Regions from separate parts of the Kitasatospora sp. NPDC001540 genome, predicted to be linked through region 2. Evidence: riboswitches for the same ligand, from Rfam matches in the RefSeq annotation. Region 2 holds a riboswitch; the other holds the start of a gene.
What was found. A riboswitch is a leader RNA that binds a small molecule or an ion and turns the genes downstream of it on or off. The one in region 2 is predicted to bind cobalamin.
Positions count from the first base shown of each region.

Region 1: it holds a riboswitch for cobalamin, as region 2 does, so the genes downstream of both, ACFY00_RS07870 (ribonucleoside-diphosphate reductase subunit alpha) here and ACFY00_RS19685 (HoxN/HupN/NixA family nickel/cobalt transporter) in region 2, are expected to answer to the same signal.

Region 1 covers NZ_JBIAVO010000004.1:228,257-235,594, forward strand. Annotated here, with positions in the region: gene mctP (monocarboxylate uptake permease MctP) at 1-451, shown strand, start outside; gene ACFY00_RS07855 (histidine phosphatase family protein) at 616-1,374, shown strand; gene ACFY00_RS07860 (helix-turn-helix domain-containing protein) at 1,402-2,376, opposite strand; gene ACFY00_RS07865 (GNAT family N-acetyltransferase) at 2,652-3,146, shown strand; cobalamin riboswitch at 3,282-3,420, shown strand; gene ACFY00_RS07870 (ribonucleoside-diphosphate reductase subunit alpha) at 3,596-6,010, shown strand; gene ACFY00_RS07875 (ribonucleotide-diphosphate reductase subunit beta) at 6,010-7,029, shown strand; gene def (peptide deformylase) at 7,253-7,338, opposite strand, start outside.
Region 2 covers NZ_JBIAVO010000015.1:140,740-148,077, reverse strand. Annotated here, with positions in the region: gene ACFY00_RS19690 (EamA family transporter) at 1-738, shown strand, start outside; gene ACFY00_RS19685 (HoxN/HupN/NixA family nickel/cobalt transporter) at 746-1,867, opposite strand; cobalamin riboswitch at 1,897-2,108, opposite strand; gene ACFY00_RS19680 (DUF6445 family protein) at 2,210-2,902, opposite strand; gene ACFY00_RS19675 (Fpg/Nei family DNA glycosylase) at 2,987-3,793, opposite strand; gene ACFY00_RS19670 (helix-turn-helix domain-containing protein) at 3,877-4,443, opposite strand; gene ACFY00_RS19665 (SDR family oxidoreductase) at 4,535-5,437, shown strand; gene ACFY00_RS19660 (AAA family ATPase) at 5,656-6,504, opposite strand; gene aroQ (type II 3-dehydroquinate dehydratase) at 6,578-7,021, opposite strand; gene aroB (3-dehydroquinate synthase) at 7,018-7,338, opposite strand, start outside.

The sequences.
Region 1 (7,338 bases), on a different contig from region 2:
CTCGCTGCTGGTGAAGGTCGGCGCGCTGGCGTTCGTGCTGACGATGGACAAGCAGGCCGCGATCAACTTCCAGCTGCTGGGCGGCCTGTGGATCCTGCAGACCGCGGTCGCCCTGGTCGCGGGCCTGTTCACCCGCTGGTTCCACCGCTGGGCGCTGCTGGCGGGCTGGGCGGTCGGCATGGTCTACGGGACGTGGACGGCGTGGGGCATCGCCTCCCCCGCGACCCGGCACTTCGGCGGGAACAGCGCGGACGTGCCCGGCCTGGGCGAGAAGGGCTACATCGGCCTGACCGCGTTCGCGCTGAACCTGCTCGTCGCCGTGGTCCTGACGCCGCTCCTGCGGGCCCTGAGGGCCCCCGAGGGCGCCGACGGGACCGACCGGGCCGACTACCGCGCGGAGGCGGGCGACGAGGCCGTGGAGCGCGCTCCGCAGCCCGCGGCGGCGCACTGACGCACCGGGGGCGCGCACGATCGCGCCGTGCGCCCTGTGGTCGCGCCGTCGCCCCGATCGACACTGGGAGGACGGCGCGGCCGTCCGTTTATGACGGGCCGTTCGCCGGAGAGACCGGGAGAGACGACACCCACCGCACGCACCGACCACGGGGAGCCACCGCCATGACCGACCTCACCACGGTACGCAACGGGCACCGCCCCGAGGCCGAGCAGCCGGAGAGAGCCCGGCGGCTGCCCTCCGTGCTGATCGCCACCCGGCACGGCGAGTCGACCGCCAACGTGGAGTTCCGGCACGCGGACGCCAGCGGCGCCCTGTCCGTCCCGATCACCTGCCGGGACGCCGACATCCCGCTCTCCCTGCACGGCCAGGACCAGGCCCGCGACCTGGGCCGCTGGTGGGCCGAGCGGCCGCCCGCCGACCGGCCGCGCTCGGTCTGGTGCTCCCCGTACCTGCGCACCGCGGAGACCGCCCGGATCGCGCTGGCCCAGGCGTCCGGGCTGGGCGCCGTGCCGGTGGGGCTGACCGTCCGCTACGACGAGCGGCTGCGGGACCGCGAGCTGGGCGTGCTGGAGATGCTCACCAAGGCCGCGATCGAGCGCGACCACCCGGCGGAGGCCGAGCGGCGGCGGCGGATGGGCGAGCTGTACTACCGGCCGCCGGGCGGCGAGTCCTGGCTGGACGTGGCCCTGCGGGTCCGCGACCTGCTGCGCGACCTGGGCGAGGAGGAGGCCGGGCGGCCGGTGCTGGTGGTCGCGCACGACTGCACGGTGCTGATGCTGCGGCACGTGCTGGACCGCCTCGACGAGCGGGAGCTGCTGGCGCTGGACCCGGTCGCGAACTGCTCCACCAGCCTCTGGCGGGCCCGCGGGGGGCGGCTGCGCCCGGCCGGCTGGAACCAGACCGGCCACCTGTCGGCCTGAGCGCCCGCGCGGCCGCCGCCGCGGCGGTCAGGCGTCCAGGTACCCGTCGACGGTCCGCGGTCCGCCGAACGCCCGCCGGTAGGCCTGCGGGGTGGTGCCGAGCCGGCGGTTGAAGTGGTGCCGCAGCGCGGCGGCGTTGCCGAAGCCGCAGCGGGCGGCGACCGCGTCCACGCTCTGCGCGGTGGACTCCAGCAGGCGCTGGGCCAGCAGCACCCGCTGCCCGGTGAGCCAGCGGTGCGGGGTGGTGCCGGTCTCCTGCCGGAAGCGGCGGGCGAAGGTGCGCGGCGACATGTGGGCGAGCCGGGCGAGCTGCTCGACGCCGGTGTCCCGGTCGAGGTGGCGGCGCATCCACTCCAGCACCCCGGCCAGCGACTCGCCGTCGGCCTCGGGCAGCGGGCGGTTGATGAACTGGGCCTGTCCGCCGTCGCGGTGCGGGGCGACCACCATCCGGCGGGCGATCTCCCGGGCGACCTCGGCGCCCTGCACCTTGCGGACCAGGTGCAGGCAGGCGTCGATGCCCGCGGCGGTGCCCGCCGAGGTGATGACGGGGTGGTCGTCGACGTACAGCACGTCGGGTTCGACGGTGGTCAGCGGGAAGCGCTCGGCCATCAGCCCGGCGTAGCGCCAGTGGGTGGTGCAGCGGCGGCCGTCGAGCAGTCCGGCCGCGCCGAGCAGGAAGCTGCCGGAGCAGATCGACAGCAGGTGGGCGCCGCGGTCGTGGGCGGCCCGCAGCGCTTCGCAGAGCTCCTCGGGGTAGTGCGCGCGGATGCCGGAGGCGGTGGCGATCACCAGGTCGGCCTCGGCGATCCGCTCGGGGCCGTGCGGGACGTCGACGGTGAAGCCCGCGTGGGTGCGCATCGGTCCGGGGCGGTCGCCGACCAGGGCGAAGTCGTAGACGGGCAGGCCGGACTCGCTCCGGTCCAGCCCGAACACCTCGCAGGCCACGCCCAGTTCGAAGGGGTGGATCTCTTCCAGCACCACGACGGCGACGTTGTTCAGCATGCGCATGGTGCCAGGATGGCAGTGGCAGGATTTCGTGGCAATGGTGCGTTCCTGCCACTCGTTCCGGCCGCCGGGCCGCAGCACAGTGGAGGCATGACCACCGCGCTCGCCCTGCTGGGCCTCATCGGCAGTTTCGGACTCCTCGGCGTCCTGGTCGGCCGCGACCTGGACCGCAACGGCCGCCACGGCCGCGACAACGCGCACCGCCCCACCGGCTACCCGTTCGACCCGGACCTGGCGGACCCGCGCCGCCGCCCGTCCGGCACACTGTCCGGATGCACCCCCCGATCGTCCGCCGCGCCCTCGACCGCGACCTCGCCGGAGCCGGGGAGGTCAGCGTCGAGGCCTTCGTCGGCGACGGCCACACCCGCCCCGACTCGCCGTACGTCGACCTCCTCCGCGACGCCGCCCACCGCAACCGGGAGGCCGAACTCCTGGTCGCCGTCGACGGCGCCGGAACGGTGCTCGGCTGCGTGACCTTCGCCCCGGGCGGCACCGCGTGGGCGGACGTCGCCCGGCCCGACGAGGGCGAGATCCGGATGCTCGCGGTCGGCGCGGCGGCCCGCGGCCGCGGCGTGGGCCGGGCACTGGTGACGGCGGCGGTCGGCCGCAGCCGGGAGCTGGGGCTGGCCGGGATGGCGTTCTCCACCCGCCCGACGATGACCGCCGCGCACCGGATCTACGACGCCCTGGGCTTCGTCCGCGCCCCCGAGCGGGACTGGTCGGCGGCCCCCGGCACGGACCTGCTGGTCTACACGACCCGGTTCTGAAGCCCGGGCGCCCGGCGGGTGCGTCCCGGCCGGCCCGGTGCCGACGGTCCCTCAGGAGCCGTGCGGCCCGTTTTCGTTGTCTACGCGCGGCACCGCCGACGCGACACGCGCTACTACATCTGGTGCTTCCAGCTCCAGTCGCCACTACATGTATGCTCACTCTCGCTGTCGACGCAGGGGAACCCGGTGAGAATCCGGGGCTGCCCCGCAACGGTGAGCGGGCTGCAGCGACGCCCGCGCAGTCCGAGGACCTGCCGACGGTGTGCGACACGGCATCCCCGCAGACGCCATGCAGCACAGCTTTGCCGTCCGGTCTCGCGGGCGGACCGGGGGTGGGTCTTTCGCGCGCCGGAACGCGTCGTCGTTCCTCCGTGCCGCCTCCCCCTGGCCGCGTGCGCTGCCGGACACCCGAGAGCCACGTCCGCCGCCGCCACAGGAGAGAGTGCGCCTTGACCGTCGCCGCCTCAGTCACCCTGCCGTCCCAGGGATCCGCCGACGCCTTCACCGACCCCGGTGCGGCGTTGCTCCGGCTGCTCACCGACCGCAGCACCGACCTCCCCCAGGTGGACCCCGGCCACGTCGCCGCCGCCGCGCTGCGCGGCCGCCACGCCGGTTCGGACTTCGCCGAACTGCGCGGGCTGGCCGTGGAGGCCGCCGCGTCGATGATCGCCGAGGACCCGCAGTACTCGAAGCTGGCCGCCCGCCTGCTGGCGCTGGAGATCCGCGACGAGGCCGCCACCCAGCACGTCACCTCGTTCTCCTCCTCGGTGGCCGTCGGCCACGCCGAGGGCCTGATCGGCGACGCCACCGCCGCGTTCGTGGCCGAGCACGCCGCGCTGTTCGACTCGCTGGTGGACGAGGCGGGCGACGACCGCTTCGAGTACTTCGGCCTGCGCACCGTGCAGTCCCGCTACCTGCTGCGCCACCCGATCACCCGCAAGGTCGTGGAGACCCCGCAGCACTTCCTGCTCCGGGTGGCGGCGGGCCTGGCGGTCGGCACCACCGAGGAGTCGGTGCGCGAGGTCGCCGAGCTGTACACCCTGATGAGCCGCCTGGAGTACCTGACCAGCTCGCCGACGCTGTTCAACTCCGGCACCCGGCACCCGCAGATGTCCTCCTGCTACCTGCTGGACTCGCCGCTGGACAACCTGGACTCGATCTACAACCGGTACGCCCAGATCGCCCGGCTCTCCAAGCACGCCGGCGGCATCGGCCTGTCGTACTCGCGGATCCGCTCGCGCGGTTCGCTGATCCGCGGCACCAACGGCAAGTCGAACGGCATCGTGCCGTTCCTGCGCACCCTGGACTCCTCCGTGGCGGCGGTCAACCAGGGCGGCCGGCGCAAGGGCGCGGCCTGCGTGTACCTGGAGACCTGGCACGCCGACATCGAGGAGTTCCTGGAGCTCCGCGACAACACCGGCGAGGAGGCCCGGCGCACCCACAACCTGAACCTGGCGCACTGGATCCCGGACGAGTTCATGCGCCGGGTGAACGCCAACGCCGACTGGTCGCTGTTCTCCCCGGCGGACGTGCCGGAGCTGGTCGACCTGTGGGGCGCCGAGTTCGACGAGGCGTACGTGAAGGCCGAGCTGGCGGGCAAGGCCGTGCGCACCATCCCCGCGCAGACCCTGTACGCCCGGATGATGCGCACCCTGGCGCAGACCGGCAACGGCTGGATGACCTTCAAGGACGCCTCCAACCGGGCCGCCAACCAGACCGCGCTGCCGGGCCGCACGGTGCACTCCTCCAACCTGTGCACCGAGATCCTGGAGGTCACCGACGACTCCGAGACCGCGGTCTGCAACCTGGGCTCGGTCAACCTGGGCGCGCACGTCGCCCCCGGCGCCACCGCCGCCGACCTGCTGAACGCGATGGACTGGGACCGCCTGGACGCCACCGTCCGCACCGCGGTGACCTTCCTCGACCGCGTGATCGACATCAACTTCTACCCGACCACCGAGGCCGGGACGTCCAACTCCCGCTGGCGCCCGGTCGGCCTGGGCGTGATGGGCCTGCAGGACGTCTTCTTCCAGCTGCGGATCGACTTCGACTCCGCCGAGGCGAAGACCCTCTCCACCCTGATCGCCGAGCGCATCATGCTCACCGCGTACGAGCGCTCCGCGGACCTCGCCGAGCAGTTCGGCCGCCACGAGGCGTACGGCGAGACCCGCGCCGCCCGCGGCCAGCTGCACGTCGACCACTTCGGCTCGGCGAACCCGCAGTGGACCGAGCGCTGGGACGCGCTGCGCGCCCGGATCGCCGAGGTCGGCCTGCGCAACTCGCTGCTGCTGGCGATCGCCCCGACCGCGACCATCGCGTCCATCGCGGGCGTCTACGAGTGCATCGAGCCGCAGGTCTCCAACCTGTTCAAGCGCGAGACCCTCTCCGGCGAGTTCCTCCAGGTCAACCCGTACCTGGTGCGCGAGCTCAAGGAGCTGGGCGTCTGGGACCAGACCACCCGGGACGCGCTGCGCGACGCCAACGGCTCGGTGCAGGACTTCAAGTGGCTGCCCGAGGACGTCCGTTCGCTGTACCGCACCGCGTGGGAGCTGCCGCAGCGCGCGCTGATCGACCTGGCCGCCGCCCGGCAGCCGTACATCGACCAGAGCCAGTCGCTGAACCTGTTCATGGCGGCGCCGACCATCGGCAAGCTCTCCTCGATGTACGCGTACGCCTGGAAGGTCGGTCTGAAGACCACCTACTACCTGCGCTCCCGCCCGGCGACCCGGATCGCCCAGGCCGCGTCCGGAGCCGCCCGCACCGCCGCCCCCGTCCCGGTGCAGACCCCCTCCCTCTCCCAGGCCGAGCAGGACGCCATCGCCTGCTCGCTGGAGAACCCCGAGTCCTGCGAGGCCTGCCAGTAATGAGCACCGAAGACCAGAAGAAGATGCTGCTCGACCCGGGCTTCGAGCTGACGCTGCGTCCGATGCGCTACCCGTCGTTCTACGACCGGTACCGGGACGCGATCAAGAACACCTGGACCGTGGAGGAGGTGGACCTGCACTCCGACGTCGCCGACCTCGCCAAGCTCTCCGAGGGCGAGCGGCACATGATCGGGCGGCTGGTCGCGTTCTTCGCCACCGGTGACTCGATCGTCGCGAACAACGTGGTGCTGAGCCTCTACAAGCACATCAACTCCCCCGAGGCCCGCCTCTACCTGTCGCGGCAGCTGTTCGAGGAGGCCGTGCACGTCCAGTTCTACCTGACGCTGCTGGACACCTACCTGCCCGACCCGGAGGACCGCAACGCGGCCTTCGCCGCGGTGGAGAACATCCCCTCCATCGCGCAGAAGGCCCAGTTCTGCTTCAAGTACATGAACGCGGTCGACCACATCGAGTCGCTGCGGAGCAAGGAGGACCGCCGGGCCTTCCTGCTCAACCTGATCTGCTTCGCGGCCTGCGTCGAGGGCCTGTTCTTCTACGGCGCGTTCGCGTACGTGTACTGGTTCCGCAGCCGCGGCCTGCTGCACGGCCTGGCGACCGGCACCAACTGGGTGTTCCGCGACGAGTCGATGCACATGGACTTCGCGTTCTCCGTGGTCGACACCGTCCGCGAGGAGGAGCCCGACCTCTTCGACGACAAGATGGCCCGGCAGGTCACCGAGATGCTGGAGGAGGCCGTCGAGGCCGAGCTCCAGTTCGCCCGCGACCTGTGCGGCGAGGGCCTGCCCGGCATGAACACCGAGTCGATGCGCGAGTACCTGCAGGCGGTCGCCGACCAGCGCCTGGCCCGCCTCGGCCTCCCGGTCCGGTACGGCTCCACCAACCCGTTCGGTTTCATGGAGCTGCAGAACGTCCAGGAGCTGACCAACTTCTTCGAGCGCCGGGTCTCCGCCTACCAGGTCGCCGTCGAGGGCTCGGTCTCCTTCGACGACGACTTCTAGTGCCGCGTCAGGCAACTTTTGCCGTCAAGGAGCGGCGTCCGGTGCGTGCTGTCGGCGTGCCGGCCGGAAGCCCTCGTACTGGGTGTACTTGGGTTTTCGGCCGGTGCGGCGAGAGTGCGTGCCGGGCGTCGCGACGGGCGAAGGTTGCCTGACGCGGCACTGGGCCGCCCGCCGTACGGCGAAGGGCCGCACCCCCGCGGGGGTGCGGCCCTTCGCCGTGCGGTCAGTCGTTCGGGACGGTCGCGTACTTGGGGGTGCCCTCGGCCATCTGCCGCAGCGCGTCCTTGCGGTCGCGCTTGGAGAGCCGGT
Region 2 (7,338 bases):
CAGACGGCCGCCGCCGCTGTGCTCGCGGTCGCGGTGACCGCCACCGGCGGCTGGCCCGGCGCCTCCCCGGCCCTCTGGTACGCGGTGGCGGCGGGCGTGATCGGGCCGTTCGCGCTGCTGGCCTTCTACCGGGCGCTGGCGCTGGGCCCGATGGGCGTGGTGTCGCCGCTGGCCACCGTCGGCGTGCTGGTGCCGATCGGGGTCGGCCTGTTCCTCGGCGAACGGCCGGGCGCCGTCCAGGGGTTGGGCATCGCGGTGGCCGTCGCCGGGGTCGCCCTGGCCGGCGGTCCGCAGCGCGGCGGGACGGCGGTGAGCCGGCAGGTGCTGCTGCTCACCCTCGGCGCGGCCTTCGCCTTCGGCGCGGTGCTGGCCCTGGTCGCGCACGCCAGCGCGGGCGGCGCCCTGCTGCTGACGCTGTGCGTGCAGCGGCTGACCAACGCGGCGATCGGCGCCGGAATGCTGGCCTTCGCGGCCCGCCGGCAGCCCCTCGGACTGTCGGCGGGCGCGCGGTCGCTGCCCGCGCTGACCGCCGTCGGGGTCGCCGACGTGGCCGCGAACGGCCTGTACGCGGCCGCCTCGCACCTGGGTTCGGTGGCGGTGGCGGCCGTGCTGGCCTCGCTCTACCCGGTGGTCACCGCGCTGATGGCGCGCGGCCTGCTGAAGGAGCGGCTGCTGCGGGTGCAGGTGCTGGGCGCGGGCCTCGCGGTGGCCGGGACGCTGATCCTGGCCGCCGGTTGACGCCCGGTCAGGACACCTCCGCCCCCGCTCCCGCGAACGCCCGGGAGCGCTTGGCGATCCGCCAGTAGCCGATCGCGGCGGCCCAGACCACCACGAACAGGCCGACGATCACGAAGCCGACGTTGTCCAGGCTGAGGCCCGCGATCCAGCCGGTGACGGGGTCGGCCAGGTCGAACTTGTCGTGCAGCACGGCGACCAGCTCGATGGTGCCGATCACGAAGGCCACCGCGATCGACAGCCCGGTGATGGTCAGGTTGTAGTACACCTTGCGGACCGGGTTGGCGAACGCCCACTGGTAGGCGAAGTTCATGAACGTGCCGTCCAGGGTGTCGAACAGGCTCATCCCGGCGGCGAACAGCAGCGGCAGGCAGACCACCGCGTACCAGGGCAGCCCGGAGGCCGCGCCGGAGCCCGCCATCACCATCAGGGTCACCTCGGTGGCGGTGTCGAAGCCCAGGCCGAGCACCATCCCGACCGGGAACATCTGGCCGGGCCGGCTGATCGAGCGGGTGGCCCGGCCCAGCAGCCGGGCCAGGAAGCCGCGGGCGTTCAGGTGCTTCTCCAGCTCGGCCTCGTCGTACTGCCCGGCCCGCATCGCCCGGAACACCCGCCAGATGCCCAGCAGGGCCACCAGGTTGAGCGCCGCGATCAGGTAGAGGAAGGCGCCGGACGCGGTGGTGCCGATGGTGCCGAGCACCCGGTGGGTGGTGGAGTCCTCGTCCATCAGGGTGCCCGCCAGCGCCGCGCCGCCGGCCACCAGGGCGGCCATGATCACCACCATCGAGGAGTGGCCGAGGGCGAACCAGAAGCCCACCGAGACCGGGCGGCGGCCGTCCGCCATCAGCTTGCGGGTGGTGTTGTCGATCACCGCGATGTGGTCGGCGTCGAAGGCGTGCCGCATGCCCAGGGTGTACGCGGTGACGCCCAGGCCGACGCCGAACACCTGGGTGCCGACCTTGTACTCGTGCGGCGCCACCAGGAACAGCAGCGTCCCGAAGGCGGCCAGGTGCATGGCCAGGATCACCGCCATCAGGCCGGCCGTGCGCAGGGTGTCCTCGCGCCGCCAGCGGAAGACGGGCAGGGGGGAGCCGGGTTCGTTCCCGGGCAGGGTGATTTCATGCGCGGTCATCCGCGTTCACGCTCCAGCACCTCGTGGATCACTTCGTGAGATGCCGTGGCCGGTCTCCTGGCTGACGGGGTGTTGCGCGCCGGCTCCCGGCCTTCCCGGCCGCGAGCGGCCAGTGGCACGGGGTGGGAGCCGACGACTCCCCGATCACAGTGGCGAGGGCCGCTCCGGACTCCTGCGCCCCTCACTCCCGTGACGGACGCAGTGCACCGGCTTCCCGAGCACCACGGCCCGCCCACCGTAGGCCCGCCGCGGGCGTGGCGGCAAGAGCGCACCCCGGCCCGGGTGGCGGAGATCACGCCTGTTCAGGGCCGTGGTGACGGCGCGTCAGGCCGCCCGGGCGCGTCAGGCCATCCAGAAGAAGACGCAGGTCATCCGCTTCTCCTCCAGCGTCGCGCCGTGGTACTCGGTCGCGGTGTGGATCAGGTTGGCGGTGTAGAGCAGCAGCCGGTTGTAGCGGTGCGGGACGGCCAGGTCCTCGGTGAAGGAGTCCGGCGGGACGAAGCGGGTGCCCAGGGCGTCCACCAGGTTGTTGTGCGGGGCCACCACGCTGTTGCCGCCCAGCCGCCCGCCGGGCAGGCTCTGCCGATAGAAGCTGGTGCCGCAGCGCTTGGGGACGGCCGGGTTCAGGTACAGCACGGCCGCGTAGCGGCACAGCGCGCGCGAGTCGGTGTGCGGCCGCGGCTCGCACTCCCCCGCGCCGACCACCTGCACGCAGTTGTGGTTGAACGTGCCGCCCTCGGCCTCGTCCAGCGCCCAGATCCGCCCGGCCCCGGTCGCCGCCCGGACCAGCCCCTCCACGTGCGCCAGCTCGTCCGGCTCCAGCCCGGGCATCGCCCGCAGCCCCGGCCAGGGCTCCGGCCGGTGCGGGTATCCCTCCTCCCAGTCCGTGCGCGCCAGGTGCCGGGCCCGCACCGCGTCCGGGTCGGGGAGGACGTCGTCCAGCACCCAGTAGTCGCGTCCCCTGGTGGGCTTGCGGTACGGCAGGACCGGGAGCGCCGGGGTGGGGCGCGGGCCCCGGAAGGGTTGTACGGGCATGGCCCCGACAATAGGAGCGCCCTTCCGGGGCCTCGCCCAAGCGCTGGTCAACCTTGCGTCAAGGCTTGCCGTGGTGACGGAGCGTCAGGCCTGCTGGCAGCGCGGGCACCAGAAGAGGTTCCGGGCGGCCAACTCCTCGGTGCGGACCGGTGTTTCGCACACCAGGCAGGGCTGGTCGTGCCGCCGGTAGACGTACACCTCGCCGCCGTGGTCGTCCACCCGCGGCGGGCGGCCCATCGCCTCCGGGGTGTGCTCGGGGCGGACGGTGTCGATCCGGCCCGCGGCCACGCCGTCGTGCATCAGGGCGACCAGGTCGGCCCAGATCGCGTCCCACTCGGCGCGGGAGAGGTCGCGGCCGGGGCGGTGCGGGCTGATGCCCAGGCGGAACAGCACCTCGGCGCGGTAGACGTTGCCGACGCCCGCCAGCACCTTCTGGTCCATCAGCAGGGCGGCGACCGTGCTGCCGCTGCGGGAGATCCGCCGCCACGCCTCGTCGCCCGCCTCGCCCGCACGCAGCGGGTCCGGACCCAGGCGGCGGTGGACGGCGGCCTTCTCGGCGGGGGTGAGCAGCTCGCAGGCGGTCGGGCCGCGCAGGTCGGCGTAGCCGCGGTCGTTCACCATCCGCAGCCGGACCTGGCCGACCGGCTCAGGGGGCTCGCCCGCGCCGAAGTCGTACTTCCCGTACAGCCCCAGGTGCACGTGCAGCCAGTGCTCGCCGAAGCCCAGGAACAGGTGCTTGCCGTGCGCCTCCGCCTCGTCCAGCACCCGCCCGTCGATCAGCGCGGCCCCCTCCGCGAAGCGCCCCTGCGGGCTGGACACCCGCACCGGGCGGCCGCCGAACAGCGCGGCGTTCTCCCTGGCCAGGCGGTGGATCACATGCCCCTCGGGCACCGGCGTCAACTCCTCGGTCGGCGTGTCGTGAGAACCCCATTCTCCCAGGCCGCTCGGACACCCGGGACGGCCGGCCCGGGGGCTCAGAGCGCGGCCGCGGCCTCGCACAGGGCGGCCAGCTCGGCCAGCGCCAGGGCGGTGAAGTCCTGGCCGGGGCGGGCGGTCCAGCGGGCGAGGGCGGCGCGCAGGGCGAGCAGGCCCAGCACGGCGGCGAGACGGGCGGCGGGGTCGGGGGTGCCGCGTTCGCGCAGCGCGTCGGCGAAGGCGGTGGCCAGCGCCTCGTGCTTGAGCAGTTCGCGCTCGGTCAGCTCCGGGTTGGCGGCGACCACCTGCTGGCGCTCCCGGACGGTCCCGTGGCGCTCGGGGGTGAAGGCCTGCGCGCCGACGGCGGCCAGCGCGGCCTCGACGGCCTGCCGCGGGCCCGCCCCGGGCGGGGCGGCGGCGACCGCCCCGGTGAGCAGGCGGGTCAGCGCGTCGCCGCCGGAGAGCACCTCGCGCTTGTCCGCGAAGTGCCGGAAGAAGGTGCTCTTGGCCAGGCCCGCGCGCTCGGCGATCTCGGCGACGGTGGTGCGGTCGTAGCCCTGCCGGACGAAGAGCTCCAGCGCGGCGCGCTCCAGCCGCCCGCGGGCGTTCGGGTCCCATCTGGCCATGATCCGGATTCTACGTGACGGGACATGGTCGCATCACCGGGCCCGGCAGGCTATGGTGATGGGACAAGGTCTCATCACTCGGAGGTCCACCGTGCACGTCCTCGTCACCGGAGCCACCGGCCACCTCGGCTCGGCGCTCGTCCCCGATCTGCTCGCCGCCGGTCACCGCGTCACCGGCCTCGCCCGCTCCGACGCCTCCGCCGCCGCGCTCACCGCCCTCGGCGCCGACGTCCGCCGCGGCGACCTCGACGACCTCGACGGCCTGCGGGCCGCCGCCGCGGCCGCCGACGGCGTCGTCCACCTCGCCTTCAAGCACGAGGCGATGCTCGGCGGCGACTACGCCGGGGCGATGGCCGACGACCTCAAGGCCGTCCGCGCCCTGGTCGAAGCGCTCGCGGGCACCGGGAAGCCCCTGGTCGGCACCGGCGGGACGGGCGGCGGCAGCGCCCCCGGCCGGCTCTCCCTGGAGAGCCGGGTCGCCCCCGGCGCCCCGCGCACCGAAGCCGAACAGGCCCTGGTCGACGCCGCCGCCGACGGCGTGCGCACCAGCGTCGTCCGCCTCCCCCCGGTCGTCCACAGCCCGCTCGACCGGCACGGCTTCGTCCCCCTGCTGATCCGCACCGCCCGCGCCACCGGCACCTCCGGCTACCTCGGCGACGGCACCAACCGCTGGCCCGCCGTCCACACCCTCGACGCCGCCCGCCTCTACCGCCTCGCCCTCGAACACGCCCCGGCCGGCACCCGCCTGCACGCCGTCGACGACGAGGGCGTCCCCTTCCGCGAGATCGCCGAACGCATCGGCATCCGCCTCGGCCTCCCCACCGCCCCCGTCGAGGACGCCCGGGCCGACGAGCACTTCGGCTTCCTCGCCCGCGTCGTCCCCCTCGACCTCCCCGCCTCCGCCGAAGCCACCCGCGCCCTCCTCGACTGGCACCCGACCCACCCGGGCCTGCTCGACGACCTCGACCAGGACCACTACTTCACCGAGGCCTGACCCCGACCACCAGGCAGCCCGAACACCCCACCGCCCCACCCCGCAACAGCCCCGCCGCCCCTCTCCGCGCAGCGGCCCCCACCCCCGCCAAGATCCCCCGCAACGGCCCCGCGCAGCGCGGCACCTCAGCGCGCGTGCAGCCGGCTCAGGATCGCGTGGTCGAGCGCCGCCGCCGTCCCTCTCCGCGAAGCGGAACCCCCTCACCGCGCAGCGGCACCTCAGCGCGCGTGCAGCCGGCTCAGGATCGCGTGGTCGAGCGCCGCCGCCGTCTCCGGCACGCTCAGGTTGGAGTTGTCGATGATCGGCAGCCCCGAGGTGCGCCAGCCCGCCATGCGGCCGTGGATGCGGGCGACCTCGTCGTCGGAGAGGCGGCGGTTGCCGGAGCGCTCGGCGTTGCGGGCGAGGACGCGGTCGAGGCCGGGGAGGAGGACGACGGGGATCATGCCGGGACCGATGTGGCGCTTCCAGCCGCCGAGGCCGATCGCGGGGCGGTCGGGGAAGACCGCGTCGTCGATGATGCAGGAGATGCCGTTGGCGAGGTAGTTGCGGCAGGCGAAGCCGCAGGTGCGGCGGGCCAGCCGGTACTGGGCCTCGGAGGCGGTGTTCCAGCCGGACTGCGGGTTGGCGAAGCCGGACTGGACCCATTCGCGGACGTCGTCGAGGCTGATGTGCGCGGTGGGGGTGGGGCGGCGTTCGGCCCAGTAGCGGGCGACGGTGGTCTTGCCCGCGCCGGCCGCGCCGATCAGCAGGACGGCGATCGGCCCCATCGGCAGCGGGGCCGGGGGCGCGGGCGACTGGGGCGGCGGGGCGGGCAGTTGGACGGTCCCTCCGGTCGGGAGCAGGAAGTGACCGGTGCCGCCGGGGACGACCGGGGCGACGGCCTTGAGCGGGACGGTCGGCCGGTCGGGCCGGGGCGCGGTGGGCCCGAGGACGGGGATCGGCTGGGTGGACCCGGGCGGCAGTGCCGGTGCGTGGTACGGCGGTTGCGGCGCCACCGGCTGCGGGGACGCCGCCGGTCGGGGTGGCACCTGGCCCCCCGCGTGTTGGTTCTGCGCGTACTGGCTCACCGTCACCTCCCTGCGCCGAATGTACACGTGGGCCCGGTGGCGGGCACAAGTCCGCCACCGGGCCGGGGTGCGCTCAGCGGCTGGTCAGCTGCTCGGCGAGGGCGCGCAGGGCGAGTTCGTACGAGCCGAGGCCGAACCCGGCGACGGTGCCGGAGGCGACGGCCGCGATGACCGAATTGTGCCGGAAGGCCTCGCGCGCGTACGGGTTGGAGATGTGCACCTCGATCAGCGGCGCGGTGCGCTGGGCGGCGGCGTCGCGCATCGCGTACGAGTAGTGCGTGAACGCGCCGGGGTTGATCACCACGGGGGTCCTGGCGTCCGCCGCCTCGTGCAGCCAACCGACCATCTCCGCCTCGGAGTTGGTCTCCCGCACCTCGACGTCGAGACCGAGCCGGGCACCCAGCTCGGCACACCGCGCCACCAGCCCCGCGTACGAGGTGGAGCCGTACACGTCGGGTTCGCGGGAGCCGAGCCGCCCCAGGTTGGGGCCGTTCAGGACGAGGACGCGGGTGCTCATCCGGAGACCTCCCCGTAGGCGGCGACCAGCACGGACGGGTCGGGGCCCTCCAGGATGGAGGTCTTGGCGAGGCCGTCCAGGACGACGAAGCGCAGCAGGTCGCCGCGCGACTTCTTGTCGATCTTCATGGCGTCCAGCAGCTTCGGCCAGGCGTCCGCGCGGTAGGTCAGCGGCAGGCCGACGGAGGCCAGCACCGTCCGGTGCCGGTCGGCCGTGGCGTCGTCCAACCGCCCGGCCAGGCGGCCGAGTTCGGCGGCGAAGACCATGCCGATGGAGATCGCCGCGCCGTGCCGCCACTTGTAGCGCTCGTTGCGCTC